Regions from separate parts of the Streptomyces sp. NPDC091271 genome, predicted to be linked through region 1. Evidence: predicted binding sites of a transcription regulator. Region 1 holds the regulator's gene; each other region holds the start of a gene.
What was found. Region 1 encodes HrcA, which represses chaperone genes, less so after heat shock. Its sites were predicted from a motif close to TTNGCACTCNGNNNNNCNGAGTGCNAA; they were not measured.
Positions count from the first base shown of each region.

Region 1 (5,904 bases):
CCGCGCTCTGCGGGTTGTCGCTGCGGGTCGCGGCGGCGTAGAGGGCGGCCGTGGCCTGGTAGGAGATGACGGTCTGCCCGCTGGCGAACATCATGTCCTCGTACGGGCGCACCTTCGGCAGCGACGGGAGCTGCTGTCCTTCGGGGAGCAGCGATTCCAGGGCCTTGCGGGAGTCCTCGTAGAACGCCCGGCCGCCGCCCTGGCTCATGGGCGCGAGCGCGCCGTAGTAGAGCGTGACCTTGTCCGCGAGCTTCGTCGAGTCGTCGAAGCGTGCCTTTGTCAGGTCGTCGCCGGTGAAGACCGTCATCTTCTTGTCCGAGCAGCCGGCGGTCTGTCCGAGGCCGGACATCAGCGTGTTGACGTCCTCGACCCGGCCGGCGAAGTACAGGGCGTCGGGCACGCGTTCCGCCCCGCAGATCGCGTGCAGGGGCGCGTCGAGATTCGCGGAGCCGCCGTCCTTGGACAAGGAGTACTGGGTATCGGCGGCCACGGTGAAGCCGGATTCCTTCAGCATCTCCAGACCGACCCTGCGCTGCTCGGTGGTGTAGCGGTCCTTGTCCTCGTTGCCCACCTTCCTGGACAGGACGACGGCCTGCGGATCGTCCAGCCGGTCCGCCAGCCGGCCGGCGATCAGCCCGACCGCGTCCGCCTGCTCCTCGTCGGTCGCGGCGAGGCCGAAGTAGTTCGGGTACAGGCGGGCCAGGTCGCTGCCGGAGTTCGTGGTGTCCACCACGGGCAGCCCGGCGCGCTGGAGGAGCCCGGTGGCCGCCGCGCTGTCCGTGGTGTTGCGGCCGAGGCCCACCACGCCGACGACGGACGGGTCCCGCTCGGCGACCTGGATGATCTTCCTGACCGCTGTCGTCTGCCGCAGCATGTCCTGGCCGCCGTTGGCCGTCAGGACCCGGAGCTTGACGGAACGATTCGCCGTGTCGTTGACGAACCGCTGGTGGAGATACACGCCGGTCAGCTCCTCCAGGCCCTTGCGGGTGTCCTCCCGATTCTTGTCGGTGCCGGTGAGCGGGCCCGCGTAGACGACGGTGACACGCGGTTCGCCCGGCCCGATGGAGGCGTTCTGCTCCCGTATCGCCTGCTCGATCCGTTCGAAGGTGACGCCCTTGCCCACCCCGTTCAGCTGGAGGCCGTTGCCCCCGGCGAAGCGCACCTCGGGGACCGTCGCCACCCCGACGCACTCCCTGACCCCTCCGGGACCCTCCAGCCGGACCGCGTCCGTGCTGCGGCCGACGAGCGGGCCGTAGCAGTACGTCTCCTTCCAGTGCTCACTCCACAGGAAGGTCCCCAGCAGCGCGCAGACCAGCACGAGGGCGACGGTCCTCCCCGACATCACCCACCAGGCCCAGGTCCGGCGGACCCGGTGGGTGACGAGCTGGACGTGGGCGTGCTCGTGGGTCAGCTGCTCGATGGGCAGGGGCAGCCGCAGCACCCAGGCCAGCGTGACGGCCGCCGCCGGGGCCTGGCCGATGCTCAGGTCCTCGACCCAGGTCTCGTACCGTGCGCGCGCCCCCGAGCTGGCACCGGCGTTCGCCGGCGGCTCCGGCGGCAGCGGCGGGGTGTGCCGCATGATCCGGTCGGCCGGCAGGGAGGCCAGGAGCAGCAGCGGATCCACCTCGCTGCGCCGCGAGCGCACGTTGTTGATGGCGTTGATCAGCAGAACGCCGCCGTTGTCCTGGGTGGCCGTGGGCAGGAACACCACCGGCGGGACGGTGCGCTTGCCGCGCCGCCAGTCCGGGGCGTGCGCCCGGTAGCTGTCCAGCAGGTCCTCCAGCAGCGCCTGGACCCGCAGCTCCAGGTGGAACTGGCGCGCGTGCTCGTCGCCCGCCCCCGCGTCCGCCACCCGCTCCGCGACGGCGGCGGCGCGCGCCCGGATCACCCGCCACGAACCGCTGGGGGAGAAGCGCGACCAGCCGTCCGACGGATACGCGGTGCTCGACGCGGCGAGCGAGGACGTGGTCGCGAGCCAACGGCTGGCCGGGCGCAGCCAGAGGAGCGGCGGCGCCGCCCTCGTCATCAGCCGCACGACCGTCAGGCCGAGCAGGGCCGCGGCGGCGACCAGGGTGGTCAGCACCCAGCCGATCTCGCCCAGCAGCACGCTGAGTACGGCGATGAACACGGCCCCCAGAAAGGTCTCCGGGCGGACGGAGGCCCGCAGCGAGTCCCACCAGGTGTTGCGCCCCGAGCGGCTCGCCCGCCAGCGCAGGCTGCCCAGCTGCTCCAGTATCCGCTCGTCGCGCTCACGGGCGGAGCGCCAGTCCGGCTGGGCGACGACTGTCGCGGTGGCCTGCTCGATGGCGGCGAGCAGCCGGGAGCGGGGAAAGGCGAAGGGCTTGTACTGCGAGGTGCCCCGGGTCTCCCAGGGCCGCTCGGTGAGGGTGCGGACCATGGAGAGGGCGGCCTCGTACGGTGTGGCGCCGCCGCCTTCGAGCAGCTTCACCGGGACCCGCCGCAGCTGGTTCGCCCGGTGGACCTGATGGACGATCTGCTCGACCCTGCTGTCGATCTCGGGCCCGGCCGAGGCGTCCTCCGCCTGCGCCACCACCAGAGGCATCACCGGACGGTTGACGCGGTACTGGTCGATCAACTGCTGCATGAGGTGGAAGACAGCGGAGGCCGCCTCGTTCTCCGCACTGTCCCGCCACACTTCGCGCGTCATCCGACCCCGTGCCTTCCGCTGTGCCGGCCCTGCCGTCATCTCTCAATAACGGATGGTGCGTGTGCGGCGCAGGTGTTCACGGGGATCGGTACCGGATCCTCTTCAACCGTCCCGGGACATCAGGAAGGAAGGGTGACGAAGTCGATCAATTCCTCGACGCGGCCCAGCAGTTGCGGTTCCAGGTCCTTGTACGAGCCGACCTTGGAGAGAATGTGCTGCCAGGCCGCGCCCGTGTTCTCCGGCCAGCCAAGCGCGCGGCACACGCCCGTCTTCCAGTCCTGGCCGCGCGGAACGGCCGGCCACCCGGGGATGCCCACCGACGACGGCTTCACCGCCTCCCAGACGTCGATGTACGGGTGCCCCACCACCAGCACGTTCGCGTCGGTGACCTGAGCGGCGATCCGGGACTCCTTGGAACCGGGCACCAGATGGTCGACCAGGACACCGAGCCGGGCGTCCGGGCCGGGCGCGAACTCCCGCACGATCGACGGGAGGTCGTCGACGCCCTCCAGGTACTCCACGACCACGCCCTCGATGCGCAGGTCGTCGCCCCAGACCCGCTCGACGAGCTCGGCGTCGTGCCGCCCCTCCACATAGATCCGGCCGGCCCGGGCCACCCGCGCCCGCGCCCCGGGCACCGCCACCGAGCCGGAGGCCGTACGGGACGGCCGGGCAGGGCCGGCGGCCGACGGGCGCACCAGGGTGACCACCCTGCCCTCCAGCAGGAAGCCGCGCGGCTCCATCGGGAAGACCCGGTGCTTGCCGAAGCGGTCCTCCAGCGTCACAGTCGGCCCCTGGGCCGTCTTCTCGCACCGGATCACCGCCCCGCAGAAACCGGTGACGGTCTCCTCGACCACCAGATCGGGCTCGGCGGGGACCTCGGGGGCGGGGGCTGACTTCTTCCACGGCGGAGTCAGATCCGGCTGGTAGCTGCGCATGGCAGCACGATAATCGGGGCCGCGTTCACGACACGCCGAACCGGACCGCCAGTTGCTCCCGCTGCGCCCGGACGAACGCCGCGTCCACCACCGCCCCGTGCCCCGGCACGTACAGCGCGTCCTCGCCGCCCAGCTCCAGCAGCCGGTCCAGCGCGGCCGGCCAGTGGGAGGGGACCGCGTCCCGGCCGGCCTGCGGTTCGCCGGACTCCTCGACCAGATCGCCGCAGAGCACCACGACGGGGGAGCCCGGCACCAGCACCGCGAGGTCGTGGCCGCTGTGACCGGGCCCCACATTGGCCAGCAGCACCTGGAACCCGCCGCCGAGATCGAGCGTCCACTCGCCGCTCACCTGGTGCCGCGGGGCCACCAGGACGTCCGTGGCCGCCGTGGCGTCCGCCTCGCCCATCCCGTGCCGCAGCGCGTCGGCGCGCAGCTCCTCGGCGCCCCGCCCCAGCAGCTCCGCCGTGCCGACCGCCCCGTAGACCTCCGCCCCGGAGAAGGCGGCGGTGCCCATCACGTGGTCGAAGTGCGGATGACTCAGTGCGATATGTGTCACCCTCCGGCCCAGCAGGGCCTCCGCCTGTGTCCGGAGCTCGACGCCCTCCCGGAGCGTCGAACCCGTGTCGTAAAGCAGCACACTGTCCGCCCCAGCCACCAGTGCGGCGGTCGCGTCCCAGACGGGGAGGCGCCGCCGCCCCGTAACGTTGCCCAACCGCTCCCAGCCGAACTCTTCCCAAGAGACGTCCATACGGCGACGCTATCGGCAACGACCTGCGCGATCCCGTGACGGCGTGGCCGGTCGCCCTTGCCTCGGGCCCACCCCGCCCCCGTACACTGACCGGGGGGATTGCTGGCACTCGAACGCACAGAGTGCCAGGCAGACGCCGAAGAACCACAGCTGGAGGTGTGCGCGGTGCTCAGCGAACGCAGACTCGAAGTGCTGCGCGCCATCGTCCAGGACTATGTCGGCACCGAGGAGCCCGTCGGCTCCAAGGCGCTCACGGAGCGGCACAGCCTCGGGGTCTCCCCGGCGACTGTCCGCAACGACATGGCGGTGCTGGAGGACGAGGGCTTCATCGCCCAGCCGCACACGAGTGCGGGGCGCATTCCGACGGACAAGGGCTACCGGCTCTTCGTCGACAAGCTCGCGGGCGTCAAGCCCCTGTCGTCGCCGGAGCGCAGGGCCATTCAGAATTTCCTCGACGGCGCGGTCGACCTCGACGACGTCGTGGGCCGCACGGTCCGGCTGCTCGCGCAGCTGACCAGGCAGGTCGCCGTCGTGCAGTACCCCTCGCTGACCCGGTCGACGGTCCGGCACGTGGAGCTGCTGTCGCTGGCTCCGGCCCGGCTGATGCTCGTCCTGATCACGGACACGGGCCGGGTCGAACAGCGTATGATCGACTGTCCTGCGCCGTTCGGTGACACATCACTGGCGGATCTGCGGGCCCGGCTCAACAGCCGGGTCGTCGGACGACGCTTCGCGGATGTCCCGCGGCTGGTGCAGGACCTGCCGGAGTCCTTCGAGACCGAGGACCGGGGAACCGTATCGACGGTCCTCTCCGTCCTCCTCGAGACTCTGGTCGAAGAAACGGAGGAGCGGCTGATCATCGGCGGCACCTCCAACCTCACCCGTTTCGGGCACGACTTCCCTGTGATGATCCGGCCGGTGCTGGAGGCATTGGAGGAGCAGGTCGTGCTGCTGAAGCTGCTCGGTGAGGCAACGGACTCAGGCATGACCGTACGGATCGGGCACGAGAACGCCCACGAGGGCCTCAACTCCACGTCCGTCGTCGCGGTCGGCTACGGTTCGGGCGACGAGGCAGTCGCCAAACTCGGCGTGGTCGGACCGACCCGCATGGACTACCCCGGAACGATGGGAGCGGTACGCGCAGTGGCACGTTACGTCGGACAGATCCTGGCGGATTCGTAAGTGGCCACGGACTACTACGCCGTACTAGGCGTGCGCCGCGACGCATCTCAGGACGAGATCAAGAAGGCATTCCGTCGGCTCGCACGCGAGCTGCACCCGGATGTCAACCCGGATCCGAAGACCCAGGAGCGGTTCAAGGAGATCAACGCCGCTTACGAGGTGCTGTCGGACCCGCAGAAGAAGCAGGTCTACGACCTCGGTGGCGACCCGCTGTCCTCCTCGGGCGGCGGCGGTGGCGCGGGAGGGTTCGGAGCCGGCGGCTTCGGCAACTTCAGCGACATCATGGACGCGTTCTTCGGCAACGCCGCGCAGCGTGGGCCGCGTTCGCGGACCCGTCGCGGCCAGGACGCCATGATCCGCCTGGAGAT
Region 1 is NZ_JBIVVD010000003.1:658,141-664,044, forward strand. It holds gene ACIQM3_RS14720 (ABC transporter substrate-binding protein) at 1-2,668, opposite strand, end outside; gene ACIQM3_RS14725 (DUF3097 domain-containing protein) at 2,788-3,606, opposite strand; gene ACIQM3_RS14730 (MBL fold metallo-hydrolase) at 3,632-4,354, opposite strand; gene hrcA (heat-inducible transcriptional repressor HrcA) at 4,520-5,536, shown strand; gene dnaJ (molecular chaperone DnaJ) at 5,537-5,904, shown strand, end outside.

Region 2 (5,904 bases), on a different contig from region 1:
TCGCCGCCACCGTCGACGATGGTCGTCTCGTCCTTGGTGATGACGACCTTGCGAGCGGTGCCGAGCAGGTCGAGACCGGCGTTCTCCAGCTTGAGACCGACCTCCTCGGAGATGACGGTGCCACCGGTGAGGATGGCGATGTCGCCGAGCATGGCCTTGCGGCGGTCACCGAAGCCCGGAGCCTTGACGGCGACGGACTTGAAGGTGCCACGGATCTTGTTGACGACCAGGGTCGACAGCGCCTCGCCCTCGACGTCCTCCGCGATGATCAGCAGGGGCTTGCCCGACTGCATGACCTTCTCGAGCAGCGGAAGGAGGTCCTTCACGTTGCTGATCTTGGAGTTGACAATGAGGATGTACGGGTCGTCGAAGGACGACTCCATGCGCTCCATGTCGGTGGCGAAGTACGCCGAGATGTAGCCCTTGTCGAAGCGCATACCCTCGGTGAGCTCGAGCTCCAGACCGAAGGTCTGGGACTCCTCGACGGTGATGACGCCTTCCTTGCCGACCTTGTCCATAGCCTCGGCGATCTTGGCGCCGATCTCGGTGTCAGCAGCGGAGATGGAGGCCGTCGAAGCGATCTGCTCCTTGGTCTCCACGTCCTTCGCCTGCTCCAGCAGAGCGGCGGAGACGGCCTCGACGGCCTTCTCGATGCCACGCTTCAGAGCCATCGGGTTGGCACCCGCGGCGACGTTGCGCAGGCCCTCGCGGACGAGTGCCTGAGCGAGAACGGTGGCGGTGGTCGTACCGTCGCCGGCGACGTCGTCCGTCTTCTTGGCGACCTCCTTGACCAGCTCCGCACCGATCTTCTCGTACGGGTCCTCGAGCTCGATCTCCTTGGCGATGGAAACACCATCGTTGGTGATCGTGGGCGCGCCCCACTTCTTCTCGAGGACGACGTTACGGCCCTTGGGGCCGAGGGTGACCTTGACGGCGTCGGCGAGCTGGTTCATCCCGCGCTCGAGACCGCGCCGTGCCTCCTCGTCGAACGCGATGATCTTGGCCATGTGAAGTGGTCCTCCCGGACAGGGGTGGATTTCTCCGGACCGAGTGGCGCCCGCGACGGACGGCCAGCGTGCTCAGTGGTTCCTTGCCCCACCGAGCCTGCGGGCCTCACCGGCCCGGTCCAAGTTTTCTGTCACTCTCACCTGGAGAGTGCTAACGCCAATGATTAGCACTCGACCCCTTCGAGTGCAAGCGTCCTCTTCGCGATGTGGACAACCTGCGGGCGCGCCGGGAGCACCCCGCCGGACGGACGAGGACGCACGTGAGGCCCGTACCCCTGGCCGGGGTACGGGCCTCACGTGCGTGAGTAGTGTCGTTGGCCGACCGCGCCGAGCTCAGCCGACGGCGAGCTTGACCATGTCCGCCTGCGGCCCCTTCTGGCCCTGCGAGATCTCGAATTCAACTCGCTGACCCTCTTCGAGGGTGCGGTACCCGTCCATCTGGATCGCGCTGTAGTGGACGAAAACATCCGCACCACCGTCGACCGCGATGAAGCCGTACCCCTTCTCCGCGTTGAACCACTTGACGGTGCCCTGAGCCATGCCTAACTCCCCTATTACTGGCCCTTGCACGAGCACCGCACTTCGCGGGCCCGGGTCAGAACTCACCCTCCGACAGGAGAGGGTGGCGTGCGCCGGAACGCGTCGACCGCGGCCGAATGTATCTGCCCAACTGCCCTCTGCAACAGGTCAATCGGACGAGAATTCTGGGCACAGGTGACCGCACGCAATGGGGGGATTCACAAGATTCCAGGGCAAGTCGGGCCTGACAAAGGCGACTTATGCCACAAGGCGTTCACTTACTTTGGCTGCTTCTTGTCGCGGCCGGGCGCATTCTCATATGCGGGCGGCATGGGCAGCTGCGGGGACTTCCCCAACTGTACCGTGCTCAACCATGCAGAATGGCCCCCTCCGCTTCTCTCGCGGAGGGGGCCATGGTGCTCACGCTGTGCGGTCGGGCCGCCGATCGGGCCCGTGACCGTATGGGGGGATCAGCCTCCGGCGACGGCCGGGATGATCGAGACGCCCGCGCCGTCCGGGGTCTTCGCGTCCAGACCGCCCTCGAAGCGCACGTCGTCGTCGTTGACGTACACGTTGACGAAGCGGCGCAGCTTGCCCTGGTCGTCCAGGACACGGGCGCCGATGCCCGGGTGGTTCTGCTCCAGGGACGCGATGACCTCGGAGAGGGTCGCACCCTCGGCCGGGACCTCGGCCTGACCGCCCGTGTAGGTGCGGAGGATGGTGGGGATACGGACCTTGACGCTCATGTGGGTGCCTTCCTCGGTCTCTCGGGTGGTCAGTTGGCGGCGGCAGCGAGGCCGGCGTCGCGGAACGCGTCCAGGCTGGGCCTGATCGTCGCCGACAGGCCGGTCGTGGGGGCGACCGCGTCGAGCGTCTTCAGTCCGTCGCCGGTGTTCAGGACGACGGTGGTGAGGGACGGGTCGAGCAGGCCGGCGTCGATCAGCTTCTTCGTCACACCGACCGTCACCCCGCCCGCGGTCTCCGCGAAGATGCCCTCGGTGCGGGCCAGCAGCTTGATCGCGTCGACGACCTGCTCGTCGTTCACGTCCTCCACGGCGCCGCCGGTGCGCCGGGCGATGTCCAGGACGTAGGGGCCGTCGGCCGGGTTGCCGATCGCCAGGGACTTGGCGATGGTGTTCGGCTTCTGCGGACGCACCACGTCGTGGCCGGCCTTGAAGGCGGTGGAGACCGGGGAACAGCCCTCGGCCTGGGCACCGAAGATCTTGTACGGCTTGTCCTCGACGAGGCCGAGCTTGATCAGCTCCTGCAGCCCCTTGTCGATCTTCGTGAGCTGCGAGCCGGACGCGATCGGGATGACGAGCTGGTCGGGCAGCTGCCAGCCGAGCTGCTCACAGATCTCGTACGCCAGGGTCTTGGAGCCCTCACCGTAGTACGGCCGGAGGTTGACGTTGACGAAGCCCCAGCCCTCGCCGAGCGGGTCACCGATGAGCTCCGAGCAGAAGCGGTTGACGTCGTCGTAATTGCCCTCGATGCCGACCAGCTCGCCGCCGTACACCGCGGCCATGACGACCTTGCCCTGCTCCAGGTCGTGCGGGATGAACACGCAGGAGCGGAAGCCGGCGCGGGCGGCGGCGGCACCCACCGCACCGGCGAGGTTGCCGGTGGAGGAGCAGGAGAGGGTGGTGAACCCGAAGGCGCGGGCGGCCTCGACGGCGATGGCGACGACACGGTCCTTGAAGGAGTGCGTCGGATTGCCGGAGTCGTCCTTGACGTACAGACCACCGGTCACGCCCAGCTCGCGGGCGAGGTTGTCGGCCTTGACCAGCTTGGTGAAACCGGGGTTGATGTTGGGCTTGTCCGCGACATCGGCGGGGACCGGCAGCAGCGGCGCGTAGCGCCAGATGTTGTTCGGACCCTCGGCGATGCGCTTCTTCAGCTCTTCGGGGGAGCCGCTCGGCAGGTCGTACGCCACTTCGAGCGGCCCGAAACAGGACGCACAGGCGAAAATGGGGCCGAGCTCGAAACGCTCGCCGCATTCGCGGCAGGAAAGTGCCGCGGCGGGACCGAGGTCCACTGCGGAGGTATTGGTGTCGGCTGCAACTGTCTGCACGGCCATGATGGCGGAGGCCCTTTCTCCTCATCTTCCTTGCGACGTATTTCGCCACAAGACGGAATTGGCACCTTCCCCACCGTGACCTCGCGGTCGGCAGGAGGGTTGCCGGGACTTCAACGGGCCGTTCCCTCAGTCCCTCTGGATGAGCGCTATGGCACCGGACCATGGATCCGGGCGTTTATTCGCGGACCGACCCCGACATGCGAGGGTCATCCGCGTTGTTCAAGACTGTAACCGAAGCACCGGACGATTGAGATAGTCGTCCGAACCGCGAGATGGATCACATACAGGGAGTATCGACCGTGCTGGAAGAGGTGGAACGCTGGCTGACCAGGCGTTCCTGGTCTGCTGCCGACCGCCCGCTGGACCGGCTCACGGCCGCGCGGGCGAGGGATCCGCACCGCTCGCGCGTGAGCGTCGTCCTGCCCGCGCTGAACGAGGAGGCGACGGTCGGCGCGATCGTCGCGGAGATCCGGCGCGAGCTGATGGAGAAGGTCCAGCTCGTCGACGAACTGGTGGTGATCGACTCCGGATCCACCGACGCCACCGCCGACGCGGCGCGGCTGGCCGGCGCCCGGGTCGTGCACCGGGACGCGATACTCCCCCGGATCCCCGCCCTCCCCGGCAAGGGCGAGGTGCTGTGGCGATCACTGCTGGTGACCAGCGGGGAGATCGTCTGCTTCGTCGACGCGGACCTCAAGGACTTCTCCGCCGACTTCGTCTCCGGGATCGTCGGCCCGCTGCTGACCGACCCCTCGGTGCAGTTCGTGAAGGCCATGTACGACCGGCCACTGGGCGACGCCGCAGGCCAGGGCGGCCGGGTGACCGAACTGGTGGCCCGCCCGCTGCTCAATCTGCACTGGCCCCGCCTGGCCGGCTTCGTCCAGCCGCTGGGCGGCGAGTACGCGGTGCGGCGCTCCCTGCTGGAGCAGCTCCCCTTCCCCGTCGGTTACGGAGTGGAGCTGGGCCTGCTCGTCGACGCGCTGCACACGGTCGGCCTCGACGCGCTGGCCCAGGTCGACGTCGGCATACGCAAACACCGCCACCAGGACGGCCAGGCCCTCGGCCGGATGGCGGCCACGATCTACCGCACGGCGCAGCTGCGGCTCTCCCGGGGAGCCCTCGTACGCCCCGAGATCACCCAGTTCGAGCGGGGGCCCGACGGATTCGTCCCGCACACCCATGCGGTGGACACCGAGGAACGCCCCCCGATACGGGAGATCGCGGAGTACGCCTCGCGGAACGCGGCGTAACGGTTCCTCCCGCCCGGCTCCGCACACACTTCACGTTTGGCGGCTTCCCGAACGGGCTAGGTTCGGGACATGGTCTCCGAGCACGCTGCCCAGGTCCTCGTCGCGTCCAACCGCGGTCCGGTGTCGTACACACGGCGGGAGGACGGCACGCTCGACTCGAAGCGGGGCGGGGGCGGGCTCGTCTCCGGCCTCAGCGCCGTCGACGACAAGCTGTGGGTCTGCGCCGCCCTCAGCGACGGCGACCGCGAGGCGGTCCGGCGCGGTGTCTCCGAGCCCGGGGTCCGGATGCTCGACATCGACGCCGGGGTCCACGCCGACGCGTACAACGGCATCGCGAACTCCGTGCTCTGGTTCGTCCACCACATGATCTACCAGACGCCGCTGGAGCCCGTCTTCGACGCGGAGTTCCGCCGCCAGTGGGCCTCCTTCGAGGCGTACAACCAGGCCTTCGCCGAGGCGCTCGCCGAGGAGGCGGGCGAGGGTGCGGCGGTCCTGGTGCAGGACTACCACCTCTCGCTGGTCCCCGGCCTCCTGCGCGAGCTCCGGCCCGACCTGCGGATCGGGCACTTCTCGCACACCCCCTGGGCGCCCGTCGACTACTTCCGGCTGCTTCCCGACGACATCGGCGAGCAGCTGCTCAACGGCATCCTGGGCGCCGACCGCGCCGCGTTCCTCACCCGCCGCTGGGCGGACGCCTTCATCAGCTGCTGCACGGAGGTCCTGGGGGGCACCGGCCGCACCCGGATCGGGGTGCACGGGCTGGGCGCCGACGGGGACTTCCTGCGCCGCCGCTCCCACGAGGCGGACGTGGACGACCGCATGGAGATCCTGCGGGAACAGGTCGGCGCGGACCGGCGCACGATCGTGCGGGTGGACCGCACGGAGCTCTCCAAGAACATCGTGCGCGGCCTGCACGCCTACCGTGCGCTGCTGGAGGAGCGCCCCGAATGGCGCGAGCGCGTGGTGCACATCGCCTTCGCCTACCCCTCCCGGCAGGACCTCACGGTCTACCGCGACTACACGGCGGAGGTCCAGCGGGTCGCCGACGCGA
Region 2 is NZ_JBIVVD010000001.1:151,702-157,605, reverse strand. It holds gene groL (chaperonin GroEL) at 1-1,007, opposite strand, end outside; gene ACIQM3_RS00825 (cold-shock protein) at 1,341-1,547, opposite strand; gene ACIQM3_RS00820 (MoaD/ThiS family protein) at 1,997-2,272, opposite strand; gene thrC (threonine synthase) at 2,302-3,603, opposite strand; SAM riboswitch class I at 3,622-3,749, opposite strand; gene ACIQM3_RS00810 (glucosyl-3-phosphoglycerate synthase) at 3,903-4,853, shown strand; gene ACIQM3_RS00805 (trehalose-6-phosphate synthase) at 4,923-5,904, shown strand, end outside.
Region 2: a site for HrcA is predicted at 1,172-1,198, ahead of groL (chaperonin GroEL). Genes of this name have one in related genera too.

Region 3 (5,904 bases), on a different contig from region 1:
GGGGACGTACGGGGCGTCGAAGGCCTGGGTCGTCCAGTTCACCCAGGGCGCCGCGAAGGACCTCGCGGGTTCGGGGGTGCGGCTGATGGCGCTGTGCCCGGGCTTCGTACGGACCGAGTTCCACGAGCGGGCCGGGATGGGGACGGGCAACATCCCGGACTGGATGTGGCTCGACGCGGACAAGCTGGTGGCCGCGGCCCTGGAGGACCTCGCCCGGGGCAGGTCGGTGTCGATCCCGGACCCGCGTTACAAGGCACTCATGGGCCTGGTGAAGCTGACGCCCCGCAGTCTCCTCGGCGGGGTCACCTCCCGCGCGGGCCGGAGTTACGGACCTCAGTAGGCGAGCACGGAGAACGCACCGAGGCCCGGTGCCCCCGCGACGGGGGTACCGGGCCTCGCTGTCCTGCGGAGCCGTACTAGTGGCTGTGGCCGTGGCCGCCGTGACCGGCGTCGGCCTCTTCCTCGGCCGGCTTCTCGACGACCAGGGTCTCGGTCGTGAGCAGCAGCGACGCGATGGACGCGGCGTTCTCCAGGGCGGAGCGGGTGACCTTGACCGGGTCGATGACGCCGGCCTTCACCAGGTCGCCGTACTCGCCGGTCGCGGCGTTGAAGCCCTGACCCTTGTCGAGCTCGGAGACCTTCGAGGTGATGACGTAGCCCTCGAGGCCCGCGTTCTCCGCGATCCAGCGGAGCGGCTCGACGGCGGCGCGGCGCACGACCGCGACACCCGTGGCCTCGTCGCCGGTCTTGCCGAGGTTGCCCTCGAGGACCTTGACGGCGTGGACCAGAGCGGAGCCACCACCGGAGACGATGCCCTCCTCGACCGCGGCGCGGGTCGCGGAGATGGCGTCCTCCAGACGGTGCTTCTTCTCCTTGAGCTCCACCTCGGTGGCCGCACCGACGCGGATCACGCACACGCCGCCGGCCAGCTTCGCGAGGCGCTCCTGGAGCTTCTCGCGGTCCCAGTCGGAGTCCGTGGACTCGATCTCGGCCTTGATCTGGTTGACGCGGCCCTTGACGTCGGCGGAGTCGCCGCCGCCGTCGACGATGGTCGTGTCGTCCTTGGAGACGGTGACGCGGCGGGCGGTGCCCAGCACGTCCAGACCGGCCTGGTCGAGCTTGAGGCCGACCTCCTCGGCGATGACGGTCGCACCGGTGAGGGTGGCGATGTCGCCGAGCATGGCCTTGCGGCGGTCACCGAAGCCCGGGGCCTTCACCGCGACGGCGTTGAAGGTGCCACGGATCTTGTTGACGACGAGGGTGGAGAGCGCCTCGCCCTCGACGTCCTCGGCGATGATCAGGAGCGGCTTGGAGGCGCCGGCCTGGATGACCTTCTCCAGCAGCGGGAGCAGCTCCTGGATGGAGCCGATCTTGCCCTGGTGGATCAGGATGTACGGGTCGTCGAGGACGGCCTCCATACGCTCCTGGTCGGTCACCATGTACGGGGACAGGTAGCCCTTGTCGAAGGCCATGCCCTCGGTGAACTCGAGGTCCAGACCGAAGGTGTTGGACTCCTCGACGGTGATGACACCGTCCTTGCCGACCTTGTCCATCGCGTCCGCGATGAGCTCGCCGACCTGCGGGTCCTGCGCGGAGAGCGCGGCCACGGCGGCGATGTCGGCCTTGTCGTCGATCGGGCGGGCGGTCGCGAGGAGGTCCTCGGACACAGCCTTCACGGCGGCGTCGATGCCCTTCTTCAGGGCGGCCGGGGACGCGCCCGCGGCGACGTTGCGGAGGCCTTCGCGGACGAGGGCCTGGGCGAGCACGGTGGCGGTGGTGGTGCCGTCACCCGCTACGTCGTTGGTCTTGGTCGCCACCTCCTTCACCAGCTGGGCACCGAGGTTCTCGTACGGGTCGTCGAGCTCGACCTCGCGCGCGATGGTGACACCGTCGTTGGTGATGGTGGGGGCGCCGAACTTCTTGTCGATGACGACGTTGCGGCCCTTCGGGCCGATCGTCACCTTCACCGTGTCGGCAAGCTTGTTGACGCCGCGCTCAAGGGCGCGACGGGCGTCCTCGTCGAACTTCAGAATCTTCGCCATGGGCTGAGCTGTCCTCTCAAACGAACTGCGCCCCTCGCCGCCCGGCTAGTTTTCGCAGGGGGCCAGGGGCGCAGAACGGAAGCAAACGTTAAGTGAATTACTTCTCGACGATCGCGAGAACGTCGCGCGCCGAGAGGACGAGGTACTCCTCGCCGTTGTACTTCACCTCGGTGCCGCCGTACTTGCTGTACAGAACGACATCGCCGGTCTTGACGTCGAGCGGAAGGCGCTCGCCGTTCTCGAAGCGGCCCGGGCCCACGGCCAGGACGACGCCCTCCTGGGGCTTCTCCTTGGCGGTGTCCGGAATGACCAGGCCGGAAGCCGTGGTCTGCTCGGCGTCGAGCGGCTGGACCACAATGCGGTCCTCGAGCGGCTTGATCGCAACCTTGGAGCTGGTGGTCGACACGATCCGGTCTCCCCCTTCGGAGATCTCACGGGGTTTAACAGTCTGTGGGGTGGCGACCAGGTCGATCCGTCGTCGCGGGTGCCGGACCTGCCCTGTCGCGCGGTTGTGCTGGCACTCTCCATCGGGGAGTGCCAGCACTGACACTATGACCGCGATTAGCACTCGGTCAAGCGGAGTGCCAATTCACCACCCTCGCGTGGCGCCGTGGGACCGGCGCACGCCCGGACAACGCGGGAGATCTCCACAGGGTTCCGCGCGGCGGATGACCGCCCGTCAGACGTAGTCCTCCAGCCTGGCCACGGCGTATCCCTTGTCGGTGACCGTCTTCATGACGTTGCGGATCATGTCGGCCATGGAGCCGTCCCAGTCCTCACGCCCCCGGAAGTGGGTGAGGATGATGTCGCCGGGATGCAGGTCCTGGTCCCACTCGCGCCACTCCATGTGGTCGGGGAACGCCTCGGCGGCCCACAGGGGCACGGCCTTGATGCCGCAGGACTTGGCGACGCGCAGGGTGTCGCCGTTGTAGTTGCCGTACGGCGGGCGGAAGAGGGTGGGCCGCTTCCCCAGGAACCTCTCGATCTTGTCCTGCGAGCCACAGATCTCCCGGTGCTGCTCCTCCCGGGAGAGCCCGGGGAGATAGCGGTGGTTGAGCGTGTGGTTGCTGAGGGTGACCCCCCGGGCCTGCATGTCCTTGAAGTAGCCGTAGTCGTCGCTGACTTCGTAGTCGCTGAGGAAGGCGCTGTACGGGATGTTCAGCTCCGACATCATCCGCAGCAGTTCAGGGTCCTTCTCCGCGCCGTCGTCCATCGTCAGGAAGACGATCCGCTCCTTGGTCGGCACGGTGGTGAAGACCGGCGGCAGATCCTCCCCGCCCTCGACCTCGAAGCCCTTACGGGTGGTGATGTGCGGCTTCCCGGCCGGCGGCGCGGGTGCGACGAGCGGGACCTTGACCAGGCCCCACTTCCTCGCGACGGCGGTACGGGCGGCGACCGCCCGCTTCAGCCGCTCGGCCTCGGCCCTCGCCTTCGCCTCGGCCGCGGCGGGGCCCGCCTGCGCGGCGGCGGCTCCCGGCTGCCCGGCCACCGGCTTCTGCCGCCCGGCGGCCCCTTCGTCCGCACCGCCGCCACACCCGGAGGCGGCGGCACCGACCAGCAGGGCGACCAGGACCGCGCAGACCGGTCTGTGGCGCTTGGGGGCTGTTTTGTCGTTTTGTCGTACTAGCTGCATGGCGCCGCATCCTGCCACCGGGTCCCCGGCCGTCTCCGGCGACACCTCCGGGGGACCCCCCGGGTCCCCCGGCTGGCTCACAATGGACTGGTGAACGCCCTTCCCCCTGCCGATCAGGCCGACCCGGCCGACCCGCTCACCGCCTTCGCCGCCCTCCGCACCCCCGAGGGTGCGGCGCTCCTGGACGAGCTGCGCGACCACGATCCCGCCCGGGAGCTGGCGACCGCGACCCGGCTGCGCCGCACGCACCCCGCCGCCCTCGTGTCGGCGGCGCTCGGCCAGGCGCGGCTGCGTCAGCGCGCGGTGGCGAAGTTCGGGGCGGCGGACGCGTACCGCATGTTCTTCACCCCCGACGGCGTGGAGCAGGCGACCCGCACCTCGGTCGCCGGCTACCGGGCCGGGCGGTTCGCGGAGCTCGGCGTACGGAGCGTCGCCGACCTGTGCTGCGGCATCGGCGGGGACGCGATCGCCCTGGCCAGGGCGGGCATCTCGGTCCTGGCGGTGGACCGCGATCCGCTCACCGCCCAGGTCGCCCGCGCCAACGCCGAGGCGCTCGGCCTCCAGGACCTCGTCGAGGTGCGGTGCGCCGATGTCACGGAGGTCGACACCTCCCCGTACGACGCGGTCTTCGTCGACCCGGCGAGGCGCGGCGGGCGGGGCAGGATCTTCGACCCCGAGGCCTACTCACCGCCGCTCTCCTGGGCGACCGGGGCCGCACTGAAGGCCCCCCGCGCCGCGCTGAAGATCGCCCCCGGCGTCCCGCACGAGGCGATCGAACCGGGAGCCGAGGCCGAGTGGATCTCGGACGGCGGCGATGTGAAGGAGGCCGTGCTCTGGTTCGGCGAGGGCTTCGCCCCCGGCACCTTCCGGGCCACGCTGCTCCCGTCCCGCACCACCCTCGTCTCCGCCGGCCCGCTCCCCGCCCCGCCGGTAGGCCCCGTCGGCCGCTATCTGTACGAGCCGGACGGCGCCGTCATCCGCGCCCATCTGGTGGCCGACATCGTGGAGCGGTGCGAGGGCAGGCTGATCGACGAGACGATCGCGTACGTCACGAGCGACCGGCCGTACGAGTCCGACGCCACGGCCGCGTACGAGATCACCGATCAGCTGCCCTTCAACATGAAGAAGCTGAAAGCCCTGCTGAGGGAGCGTCAGGTGGGCGTGCTGACCGTCAAGAAGCGCGGCTCGGCCGTCGAACCGGAGGAGCTGCGCCGGAAGATGAAGCTCCAGGGGCCGCACACGGCCACCGTCTTCCTGACCCGGGTGGCCGGGGCGCCGACGATGCTGATCGGGCAGCCCGTGAAGCGGACCTGATCAGCGGTCCGCCGCGACCAGCGGTTCCGCCGGGGCCCCGGCCGGCGTCCGCAGCACCCAGCGGCGGTGGGCGAACGCCTTCAGCAGGCCGGTCAGCCCCGTGAGCCAGGCGAGGAATCCCAGTCCCACCAGCCAGGCCACCAGGCCGTACGTCTCCTCGCCCGCCCTGGCGGTCGCCGGGACGGCCACACAGCCGAAGAGCCCCGCCGCGCAGAGCGTGAACGACATCAGCAGCCACGCGAGGCTCGCCCGCGGCCTGCGCAGGAGCTTGTCCCCCTCCGGGTCGCGGTCCAGCGCGCCCCACTGCACCAGCAGCCGGTGGACCCGCAGGTCCCTGGCCACGCCCACGGCCATGAGGACGGCCGCGGGAACCAGCACCGCGGCACCGACGGCGAGGCAGATGACCGCCGGGATCGCACCGAGGGCGTCGTAGGCGTCCTCGAACATGAGGAACGCCGTACCCATCAGGGACCAGCCGAGCGCGGCGATCCCCGCCCACATCCACAGGATTCCGAGCCGCCCGGGTCCGATGAACATCGTCACCAGCTCACCGAGGACGAGCGCCCGGTCCCTCAGCAGGGCGCCTCGGTCGGGCCACGAACGTATCTCCACGGGCGGAGGAGGCGGCGGAAGCGGTGAACGACTGGGCATGGCCCAGAGATTACCGAGTGCGCACCCCGCCCGGGGACGTGGGACAGGCCCGGGTCAGGTCAGCGGGTACGACGTGCGGCCGGACGCCTCGTCGATCTCGTCATGTGCCTTGGTGAGAAGCTTCATCGCCAGCTCGTTGAGCGCGCGGGCACCGGCGATCTCCTCGCCGACCCTCGGCTGCTCCGCGTCGGAGGGGTGGCGGCTGGCGTACCCGTGGGCCCGCACCTCGGTCCCGTCGCTCAGCCGCACCATCGCGGCCGCACG
Region 3 is NZ_JBIVVD010000001.1:499,991-505,894, reverse strand. It holds gene ACIQM3_RS02590 (SDR family NAD(P)-dependent oxidoreductase) at 1-340, shown strand, start outside; gene groL (chaperonin GroEL) at 417-2,042, opposite strand; gene groES (co-chaperone GroES) at 2,140-2,448, opposite strand; gene ACIQM3_RS02575 (polysaccharide deacetylase family protein) at 2,722-3,675, opposite strand; gene ACIQM3_RS02570 (methyltransferase domain-containing protein) at 3,766-4,989, shown strand; gene ACIQM3_RS02565 (hypothetical protein) at 4,990-5,640, opposite strand; gene ACIQM3_RS02560 (DUF1876 domain-containing protein) at 5,695-5,904, opposite strand, start outside.
Region 3: a site for HrcA is predicted at 2,604-2,630, ahead of groES (co-chaperone GroES). Genes of this name have one in related genera too.